One region of the Microbacterium sp. F2 genome, then DNA from elsewhere that is predicted to be linked to it. Evidence: predicted binding sites of a transcription regulator. Region 1 holds the regulator's gene; the other holds the start of a gene.

Evidence for each region. The regulator HrcA, encoded in region 1, represses chaperone genes, less so after heat shock. The targets are predictions, from matches to a motif close to TTNGCACTCGNNNNNNNCGAGTGCNAA.
Region 2: groL (chaperonin GroEL) is a predicted target of HrcA. The motif match lies at 7,360-7,386, and genes of this name have one in related genera.

The regions. Positions count from the first base shown of each region.
Region 1 is NZ_JBNVBV010000001.1:652,500-661,058, reverse strand. It holds gene ACQVDU_RS03310 (16S rRNA (uracil(1498)-N(3))-methyltransferase) at 1-173, opposite strand, end outside; gene dnaJ (molecular chaperone DnaJ) at 176-1,291, opposite strand; gene hrcA (heat-inducible transcriptional repressor HrcA) at 1,340-2,374, opposite strand; gene hemW (radical SAM family heme chaperone HemW) at 2,485-3,693, opposite strand; gene ACQVDU_RS03290 (DUF1990 family protein) at 3,693-4,337, opposite strand; gene lepA (translation elongation factor 4) at 4,348-6,195, opposite strand; gene ACQVDU_RS03280 (alpha/beta fold hydrolase) at 6,271-6,996, shown strand; gene rpsT (30S ribosomal protein S20) at 7,104-7,364, shown strand; gene holA (DNA polymerase III subunit delta) at 7,422-8,450, opposite strand; gene ACQVDU_RS03265 (ComEC/Rec2 family competence protein) at 8,460-8,559, opposite strand, start outside.
Region 2 is NZ_JBNVBV010000001.1:44,919-53,477, forward strand. It holds gene ACQVDU_RS00210 (NAD-dependent epimerase/dehydratase family protein) at 1-771, opposite strand, end outside; gene ppk2 (polyphosphate kinase 2) at 926-1,834, shown strand; gene ACQVDU_RS00220 (DsbA family protein) at 2,018-2,968, shown strand; tRNA gene ACQVDU_RS00225 (tRNA-Thr) at 3,009-3,084, shown strand; gene ACQVDU_RS00230 (DMT family transporter) at 3,385-4,341, shown strand; gene msrB (peptide-methionine (R)-S-oxide reductase MsrB) at 4,355-4,759, opposite strand; gene ACQVDU_RS00240 (DUF2332 domain-containing protein) at 5,004-6,014, shown strand; gene ACQVDU_RS00245 (DUF3263 domain-containing protein) at 6,024-6,323, shown strand; gene ACQVDU_RS00250 (LytR C-terminal domain-containing protein) at 6,323-6,922, shown strand; gene ACQVDU_RS00255 (cold-shock protein) at 7,052-7,252, shown strand; gene groL (chaperonin GroEL) at 7,418-8,559, shown strand, end outside.

The DNA.
Region 1 (8,559 bases):
ACTGCCTCGCACGTGCCTTCGATCCACACGCCGGCGCCGTCACCGAGCGTCACGGTCTCCCCCACACGGACCCGACGTACCGTGGCTGCGTGATGCGCCTCAGCACCAGTGAGGGTCACGGTCTGGCCGGTCTCGGCGTCCAGTCGTTCGTCGACGACGAAGTGAAGCGGCACGATCAGCCGTTCCGGAACCGATCGCGCAACTTCGAGAACAGACCCTGATGGAATTCAGCCAGGTGGGGCGCAGGTGCCTTCGTCCGCTTGGCGAACTCCTCGATGAGAGCCCGTTCCTTGGCGTCGAGCTTCGTCGGTGTGACCACATGAACACCCACGCGCAGATCACCGCGTGAATTGCCACGCAGCGGTGTGATGCCTCGACCCTTGATGGTCAGCACGTCGCCTGATTGAACACCGGGACGCACCTCGAGGTCCACCGGTCCGTCCAGGCCCTCGATCGTCGTGGCCGCGCCGAGAACGGCATCCGGCATCGAGACTTCGAGGGTTGCGAGCAGGTCGTCACCTTCGCGGCTGAACACCGGATGCGTCGCGACAGAGACCTCGATGTACAGGTCGCCCCGCGTGCCGCCGCCCGGTCCGACTTCACCCGATCCGGGAAGTTGTAGGCGCAGGCCCGTGTCAACACCGGCCGGAATGTCGATCGACACAGTGCGACGAGCCCGAACGCGACCCTGCCCCTGACACGTCGCGCACGGATAGGGGATCGTCGTGCCGTACCCCTGACATGTGCCGCACGGCTGGGAGGTGACGACGTTGCCAAGGAGGCTTCGTACGGTGCGCTGGATGTGGCCCGTGCCATGGCAGATATCGCAGCGAACCGGCGTCGTTCCGGGTTGCGTACAGGAACCATTGCAGGTCTCGCACATGACGGCGGTGTCGACGTCGATGTCGCGATGGACACCGAAAACGACATCCTTCAGGTCGAGGTCGACGCGAACCAGCGCATCCTGGCCCCGCTCTTTGCGAGACCGCGGGCGCCCGCCGCGAGCAGCGCCCCCTCCCCCGAAGAAGCTCTCGAAGATGTCGCTGAAGCCACCGAAGTCGCCGGCTCCGCCGAAACCACCGTTCTGGCCGCCGCCCATGTCGTAGCGCTGGCGCTGCTGCGGGTCACTGAGCACGTCGTAGGCATGCGTGACGAGTTTGAACCGCTCGGCAGCGTCCTCCCCCGGGTTCACATCCGGGTGAAGCTCTCGGGCCAGGCGGCGATATGCCTTCTTGATCTCTTCGGGCGACGCGTCTCGCGACACGCCAAGGACCTCGTAGTGGTCAGCCACGGTCACCTTTCTGCATCCCGCGTGTTGTCGCGGGCAGTTCGTACGGGCTCATCGGCCCTTTTCGTCCTCGGCGAGCAGCCCCGTGAGGTAGCGCGCTACTGCACGTACCGCCGCGAGGTTGCTGGGATAGTCCATTCGAGTCGGGCCCATCAGCCCGACGCGTGCCCGCGCGCCCGTCGCATCGTAGTCACTTGCGATGACGGATGCCTCCGACAGCCCGAACGCCTCGTTCTCACGTCCGATGCTGGCTGCGAGCCCGTTGTCATCGGCGACCATCTCCCCCATCAGGCGAAGGATCGTCACCTGCTCTTCGATCGCCTCCAGAAGCGGGTAGATGCTTCCGCGGAAGTCGCTCTCGCGACGCGCGAGATTTGCCGCGCCAGCCATCACGAGCCGATCCTGACGGAACTCGTCAAGCTCCTCCTGCACGACTCGAAGGATCTCGGTGACCGCCGACTGGTGGGCGGTGCGCACGTCACTGTCTGCTTGCTCCTCGACGCGCTTCGCCCCCTGACGGACGCTGCGGCCGACAAGCAGTGTCGACACCTCGGCGCGAACGCGCGCGAGATCTGACTCGTCGAGGGCCACGGTCAGAAGCGCGAGGCGTTGTGACACACGTCCCGTATCGGTGACGACGATGACAAGCACCCGGGTGGGCTCAAGTGCCACGAGCTCAACGTGCGTGATGGTCGCCTTGGCAAACGAGGGATACTGCACGATGGCCACCTGGCCGGTGAGCTGTGTGAGTGCCCGCACCGTTCGCGCCAGAGCGTCATCCAGGTCTCCGGGCCCCTGCAGGAAGCTCGCGATGGCTGCGCGCTGGGCCGGTGAAAGGGGCCGGATCTCGGCGAGGTGGTCGACGAAGACGCGGTAGCCCTTGTCGGTCGGGACGCGCCCCGACGAGGTATGGGGTGCCGCGATGAGTTCTTCGTCTTCGAGAAGCGCCATGTCGTTGCGGATCGTGGCCGCTGATACGCCGAACGCGTGACGCTCGACGATGGCCTTGCTTCCGACGGGCTCGCGGGTATCGACGTAGTCCTGCACGATAGCCCGCAGGACCTGAAGCCCACGCTCGCTGACCATGTCGCCTCCTTCCGCATCCGGCGTCGGCCGTTACAGCGGCTCGACGTGGCACTGGCACTCACATCCTCAGAGTGCCAATTCTAGCGGATGCCTCTCCCCCACGCCCTGGATCACGCGGTCAGCGCGCGGACTACCGCGTCAGCCAGCAGTCGCCCGGCACGAGTGAGCACAAGGGTCCCCCGCACCGCCTCGCGACCGTCGACGAGTCCATCCGCGACGAGACCGGCAACGGCTTGTCGGCTCTGCCATGCCAGCTGCGAAACCGGCAGACCCTCCACCGTACGCACCCGCAGCATCACGCGCTCGAGCAGTCGCGCCTCCTCATCGGGGACCTCCAAGCCCGCCCCCGGTGAATCGCCGGCAGCGAGCCGCTGCGCGTAGGCAGCAGGATGCCTGACATTCCAGAACCGCACGCCTCCGACGTGGCTGTGGGCGCCAGGACCGAAACCCCACCAGTCGTGGCCGTGCCAGTACGCAAGGTTGTGCCGCGAACGGTCGGCGGGGGTCCTCGCCCAGTTGGACACCTCGTACCAGTCGTAGCCGGCCTCCTCGAACGCTGTGTCAGCGTGCTCGTACATGGCAGCCTGCAGATCGTCGTCGGGTGTGGCGAGTTCTCCGCGTCGGATGCGGCGCTCCAGCGCAGTGCCCTCTTCGACGATCAGCGCATATGCCGAGATGTGGTCAGTCTCCAGCGCAAGGGCGGCCTCGACGCTGCGTCGCCAGTGATCGAGGGTCTCGTCTGGCGCGCCGTAGATGAGGTCGACACTTACTGCCAGACCACTGTCTCGTGCGGCGCGCACCGCCGTCGCAACGTTTTCGGGTCGGTGCGTCCGGTCGAGCGTCCGAAGCACCTCCGGCACCGCTGACTGCATCCCGATCGACAACCTCGTGACTCCCGCACCGGCCAGTTCCTCGGTGACCTCAGGTGTGACAGTGTCGGGGTTCGCCTCCACGGTGACCTCGGCATCCGGCTCGAGCCCGAAGCGATCCCGCAGGCTTACCAGAATGACTGCGAGGTCGCGGGCAGGAAGCAGCGTCGGCGTTCCCCCGCCGAAGAACACCGTGCTCAGTGGCCTCGGATGGGCAGAAAGGACGCCCGACGCGAGGTCGATCTCTCGAAGCAGCGTCCCCGCATAGTCCTCGCGGCGCGCGCCACGCAACTCCTCGGCCGTGTAGGTGTTGAAGTCGCAGTAGCCGCAGCGGACGCGGCAGAACGGAATATGGACGTATGCAGACAGCGGGGCGGTGGGGTCGATGACCGCCCCGGGAAGCGATCCGTCGCGCGGAACGGGATCGCCGAGGGGAAGCGCTGCGCCCATCAGGGAGCGAACAGCGGCGATACCGCCGTCAGGTAGGCCCGGAAGAGCCGTCGCCGCCGCCCGCGGACGAAGCGCGGTACCAGCCGGTACAGCGTCGATACGGGACGGTCAAATGCGCGCACGGTGAACCAGACCTCGTCGTTATCGCGCCACTCGACCAGGAACAGCTCCTCGCCGCTGACGACAGAGCCGCCCACGGTGCCGAGCGCATAAGCCGTGCGCCGGGGTTCTTCGACGGCCAGAATGACGCGCAGTTCGGCATCCGCGCGGTAGCCGCTGAGCCGGCCGGTGACATGCACTGTAGCGCCGGCGCTGACATACGGAGTGCCCTCGGCGTCGAAACGCTGCTCGGCGTCGCGTCGCGACGGCGCTATCGGCGCGCCATCCGAGTCGTACGCGACGCCGGCGTAGCCGGACCCGGATGCCGGACGGATGTCGGCCAACGACAACCCGGCCCCGCGCAGCGGCGCCCATGACAAGAGCGACTCGGTCGCCGACTCGAATCGTGCCTGACCGCTACCGATCCGCCAGGACTCCTCGGCGGGGACGCTCTTCTCCGGCGGGTACTGCATGAGGTCGGTAGCCTGTGTGGCCCCGACTGCTGCATAGTCGACGGTCTCGTCCCGGAAGGTTCCGCGGCGCATGGCGATCAGACTACTTGTCTTTACCCTCGACGTCCCCCGAGAGCGCTGCGATGAACGCCTCCTGGGGGACCTCGACGCGACCGACCATCTTCATGCGCTTCTTGCCCTCTTTCTGCTTTTCGAGCAGCTTGCGCTTGCGGGTGATGTCACCGCCATAGCACTTGGCCAGCACGTCCTTACGGATCGCGCGGATGTTCTCGCGGGCGATGATCCGCGCCCCGATGGCGGCCTGGATGGGCACTTCGAACTGCTGGCGCGGGATGAGCTTGCGGAGGCGCTCAGTCATCATCGTGCCGTACCCATACGCCTTGTCGCGGTGGACGATGGAGCTGAAGGCATCCACCTTCTCACCCTGCAAGAGGATGTCGACCTTCACGAGATCGGCGGTCTGCGACCCAGCCGGCTCGTAGTCCAGGCTCGCGTAACCCTGCGTCTTGGACTTGAGCTGATCGAAGAAGTCGAAGACGATCTCACCGAGCGGCATGTTGTAGCGCAGCTCTACGCGGTCCTCGCTCAGGTAGTCCATACCGAGCAGCGACCCGCGTCGGGACTGGCACAGCTCCATGACCGTACCCACATAATCCTTGGGCAACAGGATGCCGACCTTCACCACTGGTTCCGACACCTCGGCAACCCGACCGTCGGGGTATTCACTGGGGTTGGTGACGGTGACAGTCTCTCCGGTGTCGGTTGTGACCGTGTAGGTCACCGACGGCGCGGTGGTGATCAGGTCGAGGTCGAACTCGCGCGAGAGTCGCTCAGTGATGATTTCCAGGTGCAGGAGCCCGAGGAACCCGCAGCGGAAGCCGAAGCCCAGCGCAACCGAGGTCTCGGGTTCGTACTGCAGTGAGGCATCCGAGAGCTTGAGCTTGTCGAGCGCTTCGCGCAGATCGGCGTAATCGCTGCCGTCGATCGGGTAGATGCCCGAGAAGACCATGGGCTTGGGGTCGGTGTAGCCCGGAAGGGCATCGGATGCCGGCTTGCGCTGGTTCGTGATCGTGTCGCCGACCTTCGACTGGCGCACGTCCTTCACGCCGGTGATCAGATACCCCACTTCGCCGACGCCGAGGCCCTTGGTCGGGGTCGGTTCGGGACTGGAGACTCCGATCTCCAGAAGATCGTGCGTTGCCCGGGTCGACATCATCTGGATGCGCTCGCGCGGTTCGAGCTTGCCGTCCACCATCCGCACGTAGGTCACGACGCCGCGGTAGGCGTCGTAGACGGAGTCGAAAATCATTGCGCGGGCCGGCGCGTCAGCGTCACCGGTGGGGGCTGGGATCTCAGCGACGATTCTGTCGAGAAGCTCCTCCACGCCCTGCCCGGTCTTGCCACTGACTCGCAGCACATCGGCCGGATCGCCGCCGATGAGGCTCGCGAGTTCAGCCGCGTACTTCTCGGGGTCCGCGGCGGGTAGATCGATCTTGTTGAGCACCGGGATGATGTGCAGGTCGTTCTCGAGCGCCAGGTAGAGATTCGCAAGCGTCTGCGCTTCGATCCCCTGCGCGGCATCCACGAGCAGGACCGCGCCTTCGCACGCCGCGAGCGAGCGCGACACCTCGTAGGTGAAGTCCACGTGACCAGGAGTGTCGATCATGTTGAGGGCGAAGGTGCCGGCATCCGTCTGCCAGGGCATCCGCACCGCCTGGCTCTTGATGGTGATTCCGCGCTCGCGCTCGATGTCCATGCGGTCGAGGTACTGCGCACGCATGTCGCGATCAGAGACGACGCCCGTGATCTGCAGCATGCGGTCGGCCAGGGTGGACTTGCCGTGGTCGATGTGCGCGATGATGCAGAAGTTGCGGATCTGCGCGGGCGGCGTAGCTGCCGGCTGCAGCGGCGTAGAGGCACGGGGGGACATATCCGCACGATTCTACCGGCGTGCGCACTGTCGCATCCCCCTTGCCTCACGGCGACGGCGGGCTACTCTACCGACATGGCGGTCGCGGTGGTTCTCGTTCACGGCATCCGCACCTCCCGCACGATGTGGCGGGCGCAAGAGCAGTACCTGACCGAACGCGGTAACCCCGTGACAGCCGTCGACCTCCCCGGGCACGGGTCGCGGATGAACGAGACGTTCTTGCTCGACGGTGCGTTCGCAACGATCGATGAGGCCGTGCGCCGTGCCGCGGAGGAACACGGCACCGTCCTGCTGGTCGCCCACTCGATGGGCGGACTGCTCTCGATCGAGTACGCCGGGCAAGAGGATGCCCCTCCGATCGCCGGCCTGATTGCCGCATCATGCACGGCCATTCCGCGCGGTGCCGCACTGCAGACCTATCGACTTCTCGCCCGCGGGTTCGACTCGCTCCCGAACCGCGGAGCGTGGCTCAGTGAACGGGTGCTGGATGCCACGCTGCCACCAGAGACACGGGCGGACTTCGGCGCTGGGGGCTATGCGCTCGACGCGCAAGACACGGCACTTCGCAGTTTGTCGGTGCTGGACCTGCTGTCGGCCCTCGGCCGGATCGAGGTCCCACTGTGGTTCGTGAACGGCCAGTTCGACCAGCTGCGGGTCAACGAGCGGCTGTTCACGCGGGTCGCACCGGATGCCGAACTGATCGTTGTTCCGCGGACGAGCCACTTGGTCACGGCCATGCGACCGCGAGTGTTCAACGCGGTCCTGAACCTCGCGCTCACGACCATCGAACAGACCTGGTAGACTCGCTGATTGGCTTGTGTGTGGGTTTTACCCTCACGATCGCTGGTGGACGCCCCTCTCTCGTCGCCGGCAGTCCATCCATCACTCGAACGAAAGAACGTCTCCACGTGGCGAACATCAAGTCGCAGATCAAGCGCAACAAGACCAACGAGAAGGCTCACGAGCGCAACAAGGCCGTCAAGAGCGCGCTGAAGACCGAGGTGCGTCGCACCCGCGAGGCCGTCGCCGCTGGCGACAAGGCCGCCGCCGAGAAGGCTCTGGCCACCGCGACCAAGAAGCTCGACAAGGCAGTCAGCAAGGGCGTCATCCACGCCAACCAGGCTGCGAACCGCAAGTCGGCGATCGCCAAGCAGGTCGCGGCTCTCTGAGCCTCACGCTTCATGCAAAGCCCGCCCTTCGGGGCGGGCTTTGTCGTTCTTCGACCGTCAGCTTCCGAACTCGCTGCGCGTTGCCACAACCGTCACGAGTCGCTCAAGAGCGAAGATCGGGTCTCGTGAAGCACCCTTGACCTCGGCATCCGCTCGTGCCGCCGCCTGAATGGCGCGACCCAAGGACTCCTCGTTCCAGCCGGCGAGATCCCGACGAGCCCGGTCCACCTGCCAGTCCTTCACGCCGATCCGAGCAGCAATCGCGGCGGAGGACTCGCGCAGGCCGGCAACGCGCGCCATGGTGCGCAGTTTGGATGCGATCGCCGCAACGAGGGGCACGGGGTCGGCGCCGCTCGCCAACGCGTGTCGCAGGGTGATCAGCGCCTCGCCATACCGTCCCGCGATCGCAGTGTCGGCCACCGCGAAGGCCGTGGTCTCGACCCGCCCTCCGTAATACCGCCGAACGATGTCTTCCGTGACATCGCCATCGACATCCGCGATGAGCTGCTGACACGCCGCGGCGAGCTCGGTGAGATCGTCGGAGAACGCCGAGACGAGGGCACGGAGGGCGGCAGGCGCGATGCGCTTGTTCGCGGAAGAGAACTCGGCGGCGGCGAAGTCGTACCGGTCGCTATCCCGTTTGACCGCCGGGCACGCGATCTCGACGGCGTCCGCCGCGCCGCTGCGAATCGCATCGAGCAGCTTCTTTCCTCGCACACTCGCGCCGGTGTGCCGAAGCACGACGGTTGCGCCTTCCTGGGGCGCCTCGAGGTAGGCAAGGGCTTCGGTGAGGAACGAGTCGGATGCCTTCTCGACCCCGAACACGCGCACGAGGCGCGGCTCACCGAAGAGGGAGGGCGAGGTGACGGTCAGCAGCGTTCCCGCGACATAGTCGTCGGCGCGCAGGTCGGTCACCTCCACTGCCGGATCCTCGGCGCGCACGTAGTCACGCAGGCCCGCGATCGCGCGTTCAGCACAGACGTCTTCGGGACCTGACACCAGCACGATGGGCGCGGGACGCGGATCCCGCCACGGCACCTGCCGGATCGCCGACTTCGAAGAACTCGAGCGACGGGGTGCGGCCATGCCGAAAGCCTATCCGCCGCCCACGACAGACGCCGCGCGCTCGCGCCACAGCGCGAGGGTCTCGCCCTCCCCGACGACCGCGACGATCCCATCCTGGTCGGTGCGCCCA
Region 2 (8,559 bases), 610 kb from region 1:
GTTCGGGCCGACCTCGCGGGCGACCGGCACATCGGGGAAGACCTCGGCCAGAAGCTCAGCGTTCGGACGCGACATCACGGTGTCGGCCGCGGCGATGATGTACTGCTCGAACCCGACGGGTGCGACCGTGAGTGCACGCGCGATGGCCTGCGACCCGTCGCGCGCATCGATGTAGCCCCACAGATTCCATTTGCGGGCCCGTGCGTCTTCGTCGAAGCCGGGGAAGGCGGCGTAATCCTCCGGAACCATAACGTTCGAGAACCGCAGCGCCGTGATCGACAGATCCGGATGCCACCGCACGAGCTCCCGGGCCATCCGCTCTTCGAGGGTCTTCACGAGCGAATACACGCTCTCGGGGCGCGGCTCGTACTCCTCGTCGACCGGAACGTACGGCGGCGGCACGTCGAAGGGCAGGCCCAGAACGGTCTCGCTGGAGGCGTAGACGAGGCGTCGGATGCCGAGCCTGACGCTGGCCCAGAAGACGTTGAACGTCGCCGCCATGTTGTTGTGGAAGACCGCGACCTCCGAACGGATGCCGGGTGCCGGGATAGCGGCGAGGTGAACGACGGCATCCAGCCCCCGCTCGTCGCGATCGCCGAGGCCCGCGAGGGCGTCGATCACCTGCCCGTAATCGGTGAGGTCGACCTGCAGGAAGCCCGGCTGGGGGCGGCCCGAGATGTCGAAGCCGATCACCTCGTGCCCCGCCGCGCTCAGTTCTCGAACAACGACACTTCCGAGCTTTCCGGTCGAGCCGGTCACCACGATTCTCATGACCCCAGCCTTACACGGCCGATCGCGGGGGCGGCGGGTGCGATCGTCACCTGATGTTCACCCCGACGTGGCGCCACGGCTCGTGCTTCGCCCTCTCGTGGGTGAGAATGCGAACACGGCGCGGACGATGCGAACCGCGCCGTCGGAGGCTGCCATGTTCGAGAACGTCCCCGCCGGCGATATGCGGGCCTACATCGAGTACCTGCGCGAGAACGGCTACACCGTGCGCGACGGGCACACCCCAGACCCCGACCTGATCGACCCCCAGGGCAATCCCGTCTACACGTGGCAGGAGGGGTATCCGTACGCCGACCGCATGACCCGCGACGAGTACGAGCTCGAGAAGTATCGCCTGCAGGTCGAGCTGCTGAAGTTCCAGTACTGGCTCGACGACACCGGTGGCCGGGCCATCATCCTGTTCGAGGGGCGGGATGCCGCCGGGAAGGGCGGCACGATCAAACGGTTCACCGAGCACCTCAACCCCCGATCTGCGCGGGTCGTGGCGCTGGCCAAGCCCAGCGATCGCGAGCAGGGACAGTGGTACTACCAGCGCTACATCCAGCACTTCCCGACATCCGGCGAGATCGTCATGTTCGACAGGTCTTGGTACAACCGAGCCGGTGTCGAGCGGGTCATGGGGTTCTGCTCGGATGCCGAGTACGAGACGTTCATGGAGCAGACTCCCTCGTTCGAACGGATGCTGGTGGAATCCGGCATCCATCTGACGAAGTTCTGGTTCTCGGTCTCGCGCACCGAGCAGCGCACGCGGTTCGCGCTGCGTCAACTCGACCCGGTGCGCCGCTGGAAGTTATCGCCCATGGACATCGCCTCGCTGGACAAGTGGACCGAGTACACGGTCGCGAAGGAGGAGATGTTCCGCCGTACTGACAAGAAGTACGCGCCCTGGACGATCATCCGCTCCAACGACAAGAAGCGCGCTCGGGTCAACGCGATGAAGTTCTTCCTCGGGCAGTTCGACTACGACGACAAGGATCTCGAGGTCGTGGGAACGCCCGACCCGTTGCTGGTGATGCGCGGTAAACAGGAAGATGCCGACGAGTAGTCGCTGCCTCCGAACCGCGCAGCTTCCCGGGAAGATCACACCGGAACGGGCGTCATGTCTGGGCTTTTCCCAGGCTCTCTGGCTAGCATCGTGGGCGGTGGTCGTCACCTGAGCGGCACCCCCCGGCCGTCAGCACGGCCCCCTGTCGGGTACGGCCCGACCCCTGTTGTGTGAAGAGGTTTCATGTCGAGCGATCAGACGCCCAGCGGCGAGCAGCCTACGGCGCCCGAGGCTCGCGACCGTCGCGAGGCGGTCCGCGAGAAAGCGCAGCTGGTTCACGCGAAGCAGACGCGAGCGCGCCGCATCCGTGCCGGGATCATCGGCGTGGGAATCGTCGCTGTCGTCGCTGTCATCGCCGTCTCAGTTACCTGGGCGGTGACATCGACCACATCGACGAGCGCGCTCAGCCCCGCCGCCGCCAAGGCCGACGGATTCGCCGTGACCGACGTCGGTGGCCTGGTCATCGCGCAGGAGGGCGTCAATGACAGCACCTCCACTGAGGCCGGCGCGACAACCACTGCGACGCCCGAGCCGACCGCAGTCGCCACCGAGGCTCCCGAGATCGAGATCCGGGTTTACGTCGACTACCTCTCGACCGGCTCAGCCGAGTTCCAGCTTGCCAACGCGGCGCAGCTGTCGACGTGGGTCAACGAGGGCGCGGTCAGCCTGACCTACTACCCGGTGGCGATGCTCACAGCGAAGTCCAACGGCACGAAGTACTCACTGCGCGCCGCGGCGGCGTCCGCGTGCGTTGCCACCCACGCCCCCGAAGCGTTCTTCAAGTTCAACAATGCGTTGCTCGAGCAGCAGCCGGATGTCGACGCGGACGGATACTCCGACACCGAACTTGCCGACATTGCGCAGGCATCCGGTGTTTCAAGCCCCAAGGTCGTGCGGGCGTGCATCGAAAACGGCGACTTCCTTTCGTGGGCCAAGAAGGCAACGGAACGAGCGGTCGAGGCGATCCCCGACACCGACGGCGTGCAGCTCACCGGCACACCGCTCGTGCTCGTCAACGGATCCGTCTACGTGGGTGCGCTCGACAACCCGAAAGAGTTTGCCCAGTTCGTGCTGACGATCGATTCCGACGCGTACTACCAGACCCCGTCGCCGACACCGACGCCCACCCCCTGAGACGGGGAGCACCTCGGCGCCCCGATAGACTGGGCGCTCTGCCGACGTGGCGCAATTGGTAGCGCACCCGACTTGTAATCGGGCGGTTACGGGTTCAAGTCCCGTCGTCGGCTCCAAACTTTTCTCCGTCTAGCGGGCGCCGTATTCGGATGCCGACCGGACGTTGTCATCGGGCGGTTACGGGTTCACGTCCCGTCGTCGGCTCCAAACTTTTCTCCGTCTAGCGGGCGCCGTATTCGGATGCCGACCGGACGTTGTCATCGGGCGGTTACGGGTTCACGTCCCGTCGTCGGCTCCAAACTTTTCTCCGTCTAGCGGGCGCCGTATTCGGATGCCGACCGGACGTTGTCATCGGGCGGTTACGGGTTCACGTCCCGTCGTCGGCTCCACGTCACCATGTCCGGCAGAATGAACCGGTGACGTCCGGCAGAGCAGCGACGGCCCTCGGGCTCCTCGGTACTGCCCTCGTCGGTGCGCTCACGGCGCTCCAGGTTCGGGCGAACGGGCAACTCGGTCACCGCATTGACGACAGCACTCTCGCAGCGGCGTTCTCGTTCGGTTCCGGCCTCGTGCTCATCGCCGTCATCGCCGCACTCACGCCCGCGGGCCGCCGCGGGCTCGGCGCGCTGCGTGATGGCATCCGCGGTGGCGGCATCCGATGGTGGATGCTGGCAGGCGGCCTTGCGGGAGCCTTCACAGTGTCCAGCCAGAGCATCACCGCGGGCATCATCGGTGTGTCCCTGTTCACCGTCGGATTCGTGGCAGGTCAGATCGTCTTCGGCGTCGTGATCGACCGCATCGGTTACGGTCCGTCCGGCGTGGTGCCGGTCACGATTCGGCGCGTCGTCGGCGGCGCCGTCGCCCTTCTCGCCGTGGGGATATCGGTGACCGGCGGAAACCTCACCGGCGTTCCCTGGTGGATGCTGCTCTTGCCGTTCCTCGCCGGGGGCGGCGTTGCCTGGCAGCAGGCCACGAACGGTCGGCTTCGCGGCGCGACCGGCTCAGCGATAGCTGCGACGGCGGTCAACTTCGTCGGCGGAACGATCGCACTCGTGCTGATCGCTGCCGTTCACGTTGCGGTCGTCGGGTTGCCTGAGCGGTGGCCGAGCGATCCGTGGCCCTACACGGGCGGAGCGCTGGGAGTCGGCTACATCCTGCTATCTGCTGCTCTTGTGCGCCGGACGGGCGTCCTGTTGCTCGTGCTCGGCTCGGTGGTCGGGCAGCTCGCGACGGCTCTTGTTCTGGATGCGATCTGGCCGGCGCCGGCGAGCCCCGGCCTGGAGCACGAGGTGCTGGTGGCTCTCATCGCGGTTACGTCAGTTGCCATCGTGGTCGTGCCGTGGCCTCACGCACGGCCGGGGGCGCGAGCGTGAGGCCGGCGGGCCGTCAGGACTCTTCGGGTGTGAAGCTCAGCGCAATCGAGTTCATGCAGTAGCGGTCGCCCGTGGGCGTGCCGAACCCGTCGGGGAAGACGTGCCCGAGGTGGGAGCCGCACTGCGCACACCGCACCTCGGTGCGCACCATGCCGTGGGTGCGGTCTTCGATGAGTTCGACAGCTTCGGGGCGAACCGACTCGTAGAAGCTCGGCCACCCGCAGTGCGAGTCGAACTTCGTGCCGCTCTTGAACAGCTCGTTTCCGCAGGCGGCGCAGGCGTACAGGCCGGCGCGACTCTCGTCGAGCAGCTCACCGGTCCAGGGACGCTCGGTTGCTGCTTCGCGCAACACCGCGTACTGATCGGCGCTGAGCTCTGCGCGCCACTCGGACTCGGACTTCTCGGTGCGATAGGACATTGTTCCTCCTTACCCAAGTCAACACGAAGTGGCGACGGACTGTTCCGCTCGACGTCGCAGATTGGCCGTGAATCCGGCGCGCCAGCCTCGGTCGCAACGGCGCAGCATCCGTGCGACACCCCGGCTCGTGGCATCCGCTGCCGGCGTGTCGTGCGTGTCGTTCGCCGTTGCGACGAGGGATAGGACGAGGGAGGTGACCCGGGATGCGGCACCGACCGGATGCGGCCTGTTCCAGAATGGGGGCATGGTGTCATCCCCGGATGCCGAGGCCGGCCGCGTCGCTGAGCGATACCGCCGTTTCGCGGCCGAGGAAGCGCCGGGCCGCTCTGATCTGTATGAGGAATGGGCCTCAGGCGTGGCGGCCGATACTGACACGCAGCTGCTGCTCGCGCGTATCCCCGCCGATCGGCGACAGCCTCCGCTCGTGTTCGCGGTGACCAGGATGCTGGGAGCGGCGGAGGGCGGCTACGCGGCGTGGGCGCAGTGGCTGGCGGCCAACATCGACGAGGTCGCGGCCGAGTGCGTCGCGCGCGGGCTGCAGACCAACGAACCGCTGCGATGCGCGGCTCTCCTGCCCGCGCTGAGCCTCATCGACGGCCCGATCGCACTCCTCGAGGTCGGTGCGAGCGCAGGCCTGTGTCTCTACCCCGATCGCTACTCGTACCGGTACGAGAACGGACAGGACCTCGACCCGGCCGGTGGCCCATCGCCCGTTGTGCTTCGTAGCGGCGCCCGGGGCCTGCCACGTCTGCGTCTGCCGGAGGTCGTGTGGCGTGCCGGTATCGACCTGGCGCCACTGGACGCGGCATCCGACATCGACCGACGGTTTCTGACCTCGCTCGTCTGGCCGGGGGAGCAGGGGCGACGCGAGCGGATCGTCGCGGCGCTCGACGTCGTGCGTGGGGAACCCCCGACGCTCATGTCAGGAGACGCCACCGCCGACGGCATCCTCGCGGAGCTTGCAGCCGAAGCACCCGGCGACGCCGCGCTGGTCGTGACCACGCCCGGGGTGCTGCCCCACATCGCCCGGGCCGGACGCATGCAGCTCTGCAACCACATAGACGCAGTTCGCTCCGCCCGCCCCGGCACGCACTGGCTCTCGATCGATCCGCCCGGGCTTCACGACCGCTGGGGTGCGGATGCCGCGAGTTGGCCCGGCTTCGTCTTGGGTATGGACGAGCGCGCGCTCGCCGTCGTCGACCCACTCGGCGCGTGGGTGGAGTGGCGCGCACCGGATGTCGGCGCTCGCCGATAACCTCTCACCGTGCCCCTGAACGAGCGTGAGCGCGCGATCCTCGACTTCGAGTCGTCGTGTCGGCTTCGCGGCTGGGCAAAAGAAGAGCAGATCCGCCAGACGTTAGGTATGTCGCCGGCCCGCTACTACCAGTTGCTGGTGCGGATGCTGGATTCGGTCGATGCGCAGGCATACGACCCGCTGCTCATGGGACGACTGCGCAGGCTCCGGGAGAGCGCCCGGGGAAGCAAGCGCTCCGGTCCAGCGAGCGGGGACTCTGCCGGGCGGACACGCACGGTTTCGGTAGGCGGCATCGGTACGATCGTCTGATGCCGACCTCCGAGTTCCCGCGCGATCGATTCGACGACCTACCCGAGGACGTCGGTCGGGTCGGTGCGCACCGCGCGGAGCAGCCACACATGCGCGGCGGAGTCGTCTTCTTCTGGGCGGCGCTGGCCACCGTCATCCTGATCGCTGTCGGTATCTTCGCAATGTTCGTGGTTTCGGGGCGCATCGTGCTGTTTCCTGAACCCGCTCCCGAACCCACCCCGACGGTCACGGTGGACCCCGTCGTCGACACGTCCTATTCGATCCTGATTCTCAACGCGACGCCCGAGACCGGGCTTGCCACGCAGCTGAAAGACCAGCTCATCGCAGCCGGGTGGGTCCCCGAGACCGTTCTGGCCGGGCAGGCCGGAACCGACGACTTCCCCGAGACGACGGTCTACTACGCGACGGACGCCGACTACGCGGCCGCCTTGGGGCTCGCGAACGTCATCGGCGGGGCCGCGGTTGCGCAAAGCACCATTTATCAGCCGACCGACGACCCCGCGACCGAGGCCGACGAAGGCGCCACGAAGCAACTCACGATCGTCATCGGCCTCGACCGATCCGCGGCCGGTGTCCCCACTCCCGAGCCGACGAACTGACCGGCGCGGCCCGCGTGTTTCCGGGCCGTAACAAGGTGAAGACGCGCGTGTCAATACTTCGCTCGGCGATCGTTTCGGGTCGATTCCGGTGCATACGATGACGGTGTCCTACCAGCATCAGGAGTACCCATGGCCCAAGGCACCGTGAAGTGGTTCAACGCCGAGAAGGGATACGGCTTCATCACCGTCGATGACGGTCAAGACGTGTTCGTCCATTACTCGAACATCGACATGACCGGTTTCCGTGTTCTCGAAGAGGGACAGAAGGTCGAATTCACCGTCGGGACGGGCCAGAAGGGCCCGCAGGCGGAGTCGGTCCGCGTGGTCTAGAGACCGCGTCGACTGAGTTTCCGAAGAGACGGATGCCGCGGCATCCGTCTCTTCGTCGTCTTCGTCGCGCGCGGCTTGCACTCCCCATGGGCGAGTGCCAGAATGGGTTAGCACTCCAGATCGGTGAGTGCTAAGACCTAGCCCCGTCCGGGAGGGACGACACACATGGCAAAGATGATCGCTTTCGACGAGGAGGCCCGTCGCGGCCTCGAGCGCGGCCTGAACACCCTCGCCGACGCCGTCAAGGTGACGCTCGGCCCCCGCGGCCGCAACGTCGTGCTCGAGAAGAAGTGGGGAGCCCCCACCATCACGAACGACGGCGTTTCGATCGCCAAGGAGATCGAGCTCGACGACCCGTACGAGAAGATCGGCGCGGAACTCGTCAAGGAAGTCGCCAAGAAGACCGACGACGTCGCCGGTGACGGCACCACGACCGCAACCGTGCTCGCTCAGGCGCTCGTGCGCGAGGGCCTGCGCAACGTCGCGGCCGGCGCCGACCCGATTTCGCTCAAGAAGGGCATCGAGAAGGCCGTCAAGGCCGTCACCGATGAGCTGCTCGCTGGTGCGAAGGAAGTCGAGTCCAAGGAGCAGATCGCCGCTACCGCGTCGATCTCTGCAGCTGACCCCGAGATCGGCGCCCTGATCGCCGAGGCCATCGACAAGGTGGGCAAGGAAGGCGTTGTCACGGTCGAGGAGTCGAACACGTTCGGCACCGAGCTCGAGCTGACCGAGGGTATGCGCTTCGACAAGGGCTACCTGAACCCCTACTTCGTGACCGACCCCGAGCGTCAGGAAGCGGTCTTCGAGGACCCCTACATCCTGATCGCCAACCAGAAGATCTCGAGCATCAAGGACCTGCTGCCGATCGTCGACAAGGTGATCCAGGACGGCAAGGAACTCCTGATCATCGCTGAGGATGTCGAGGGTGAGGCTCTCGCTACCCTCGTGCTCAACAAGATCCGTGGCATCTTCAAGTCGGCTGCCGTCAAGGCTCCCGGCTTCGGCGACCGCCGCAAGGCTCAGCTGCAGGACATCGCGATCCTCACGGGTGGCCAGGTCATCACCGAAGAGGTGGGCCTCAAGCTCGAGAACGCGACGCTGGACCTCCTCGGCCGCGCCCGCAAGGTCATCATCACGAAGGACGAGACCACGATCGTCGAGGGTGCCGGCGACGCCGCGCTCATCGAGGGTCGCGTGACCCAGATCCGTCGTGAGATCGACAACACCGACAGCGACTACGACCGCGAGAAGCTGCAGGAGCGCCTGGCGAAGCTGGCCGGTGGCGTTGCCGTCATCAAGGCCGGAGC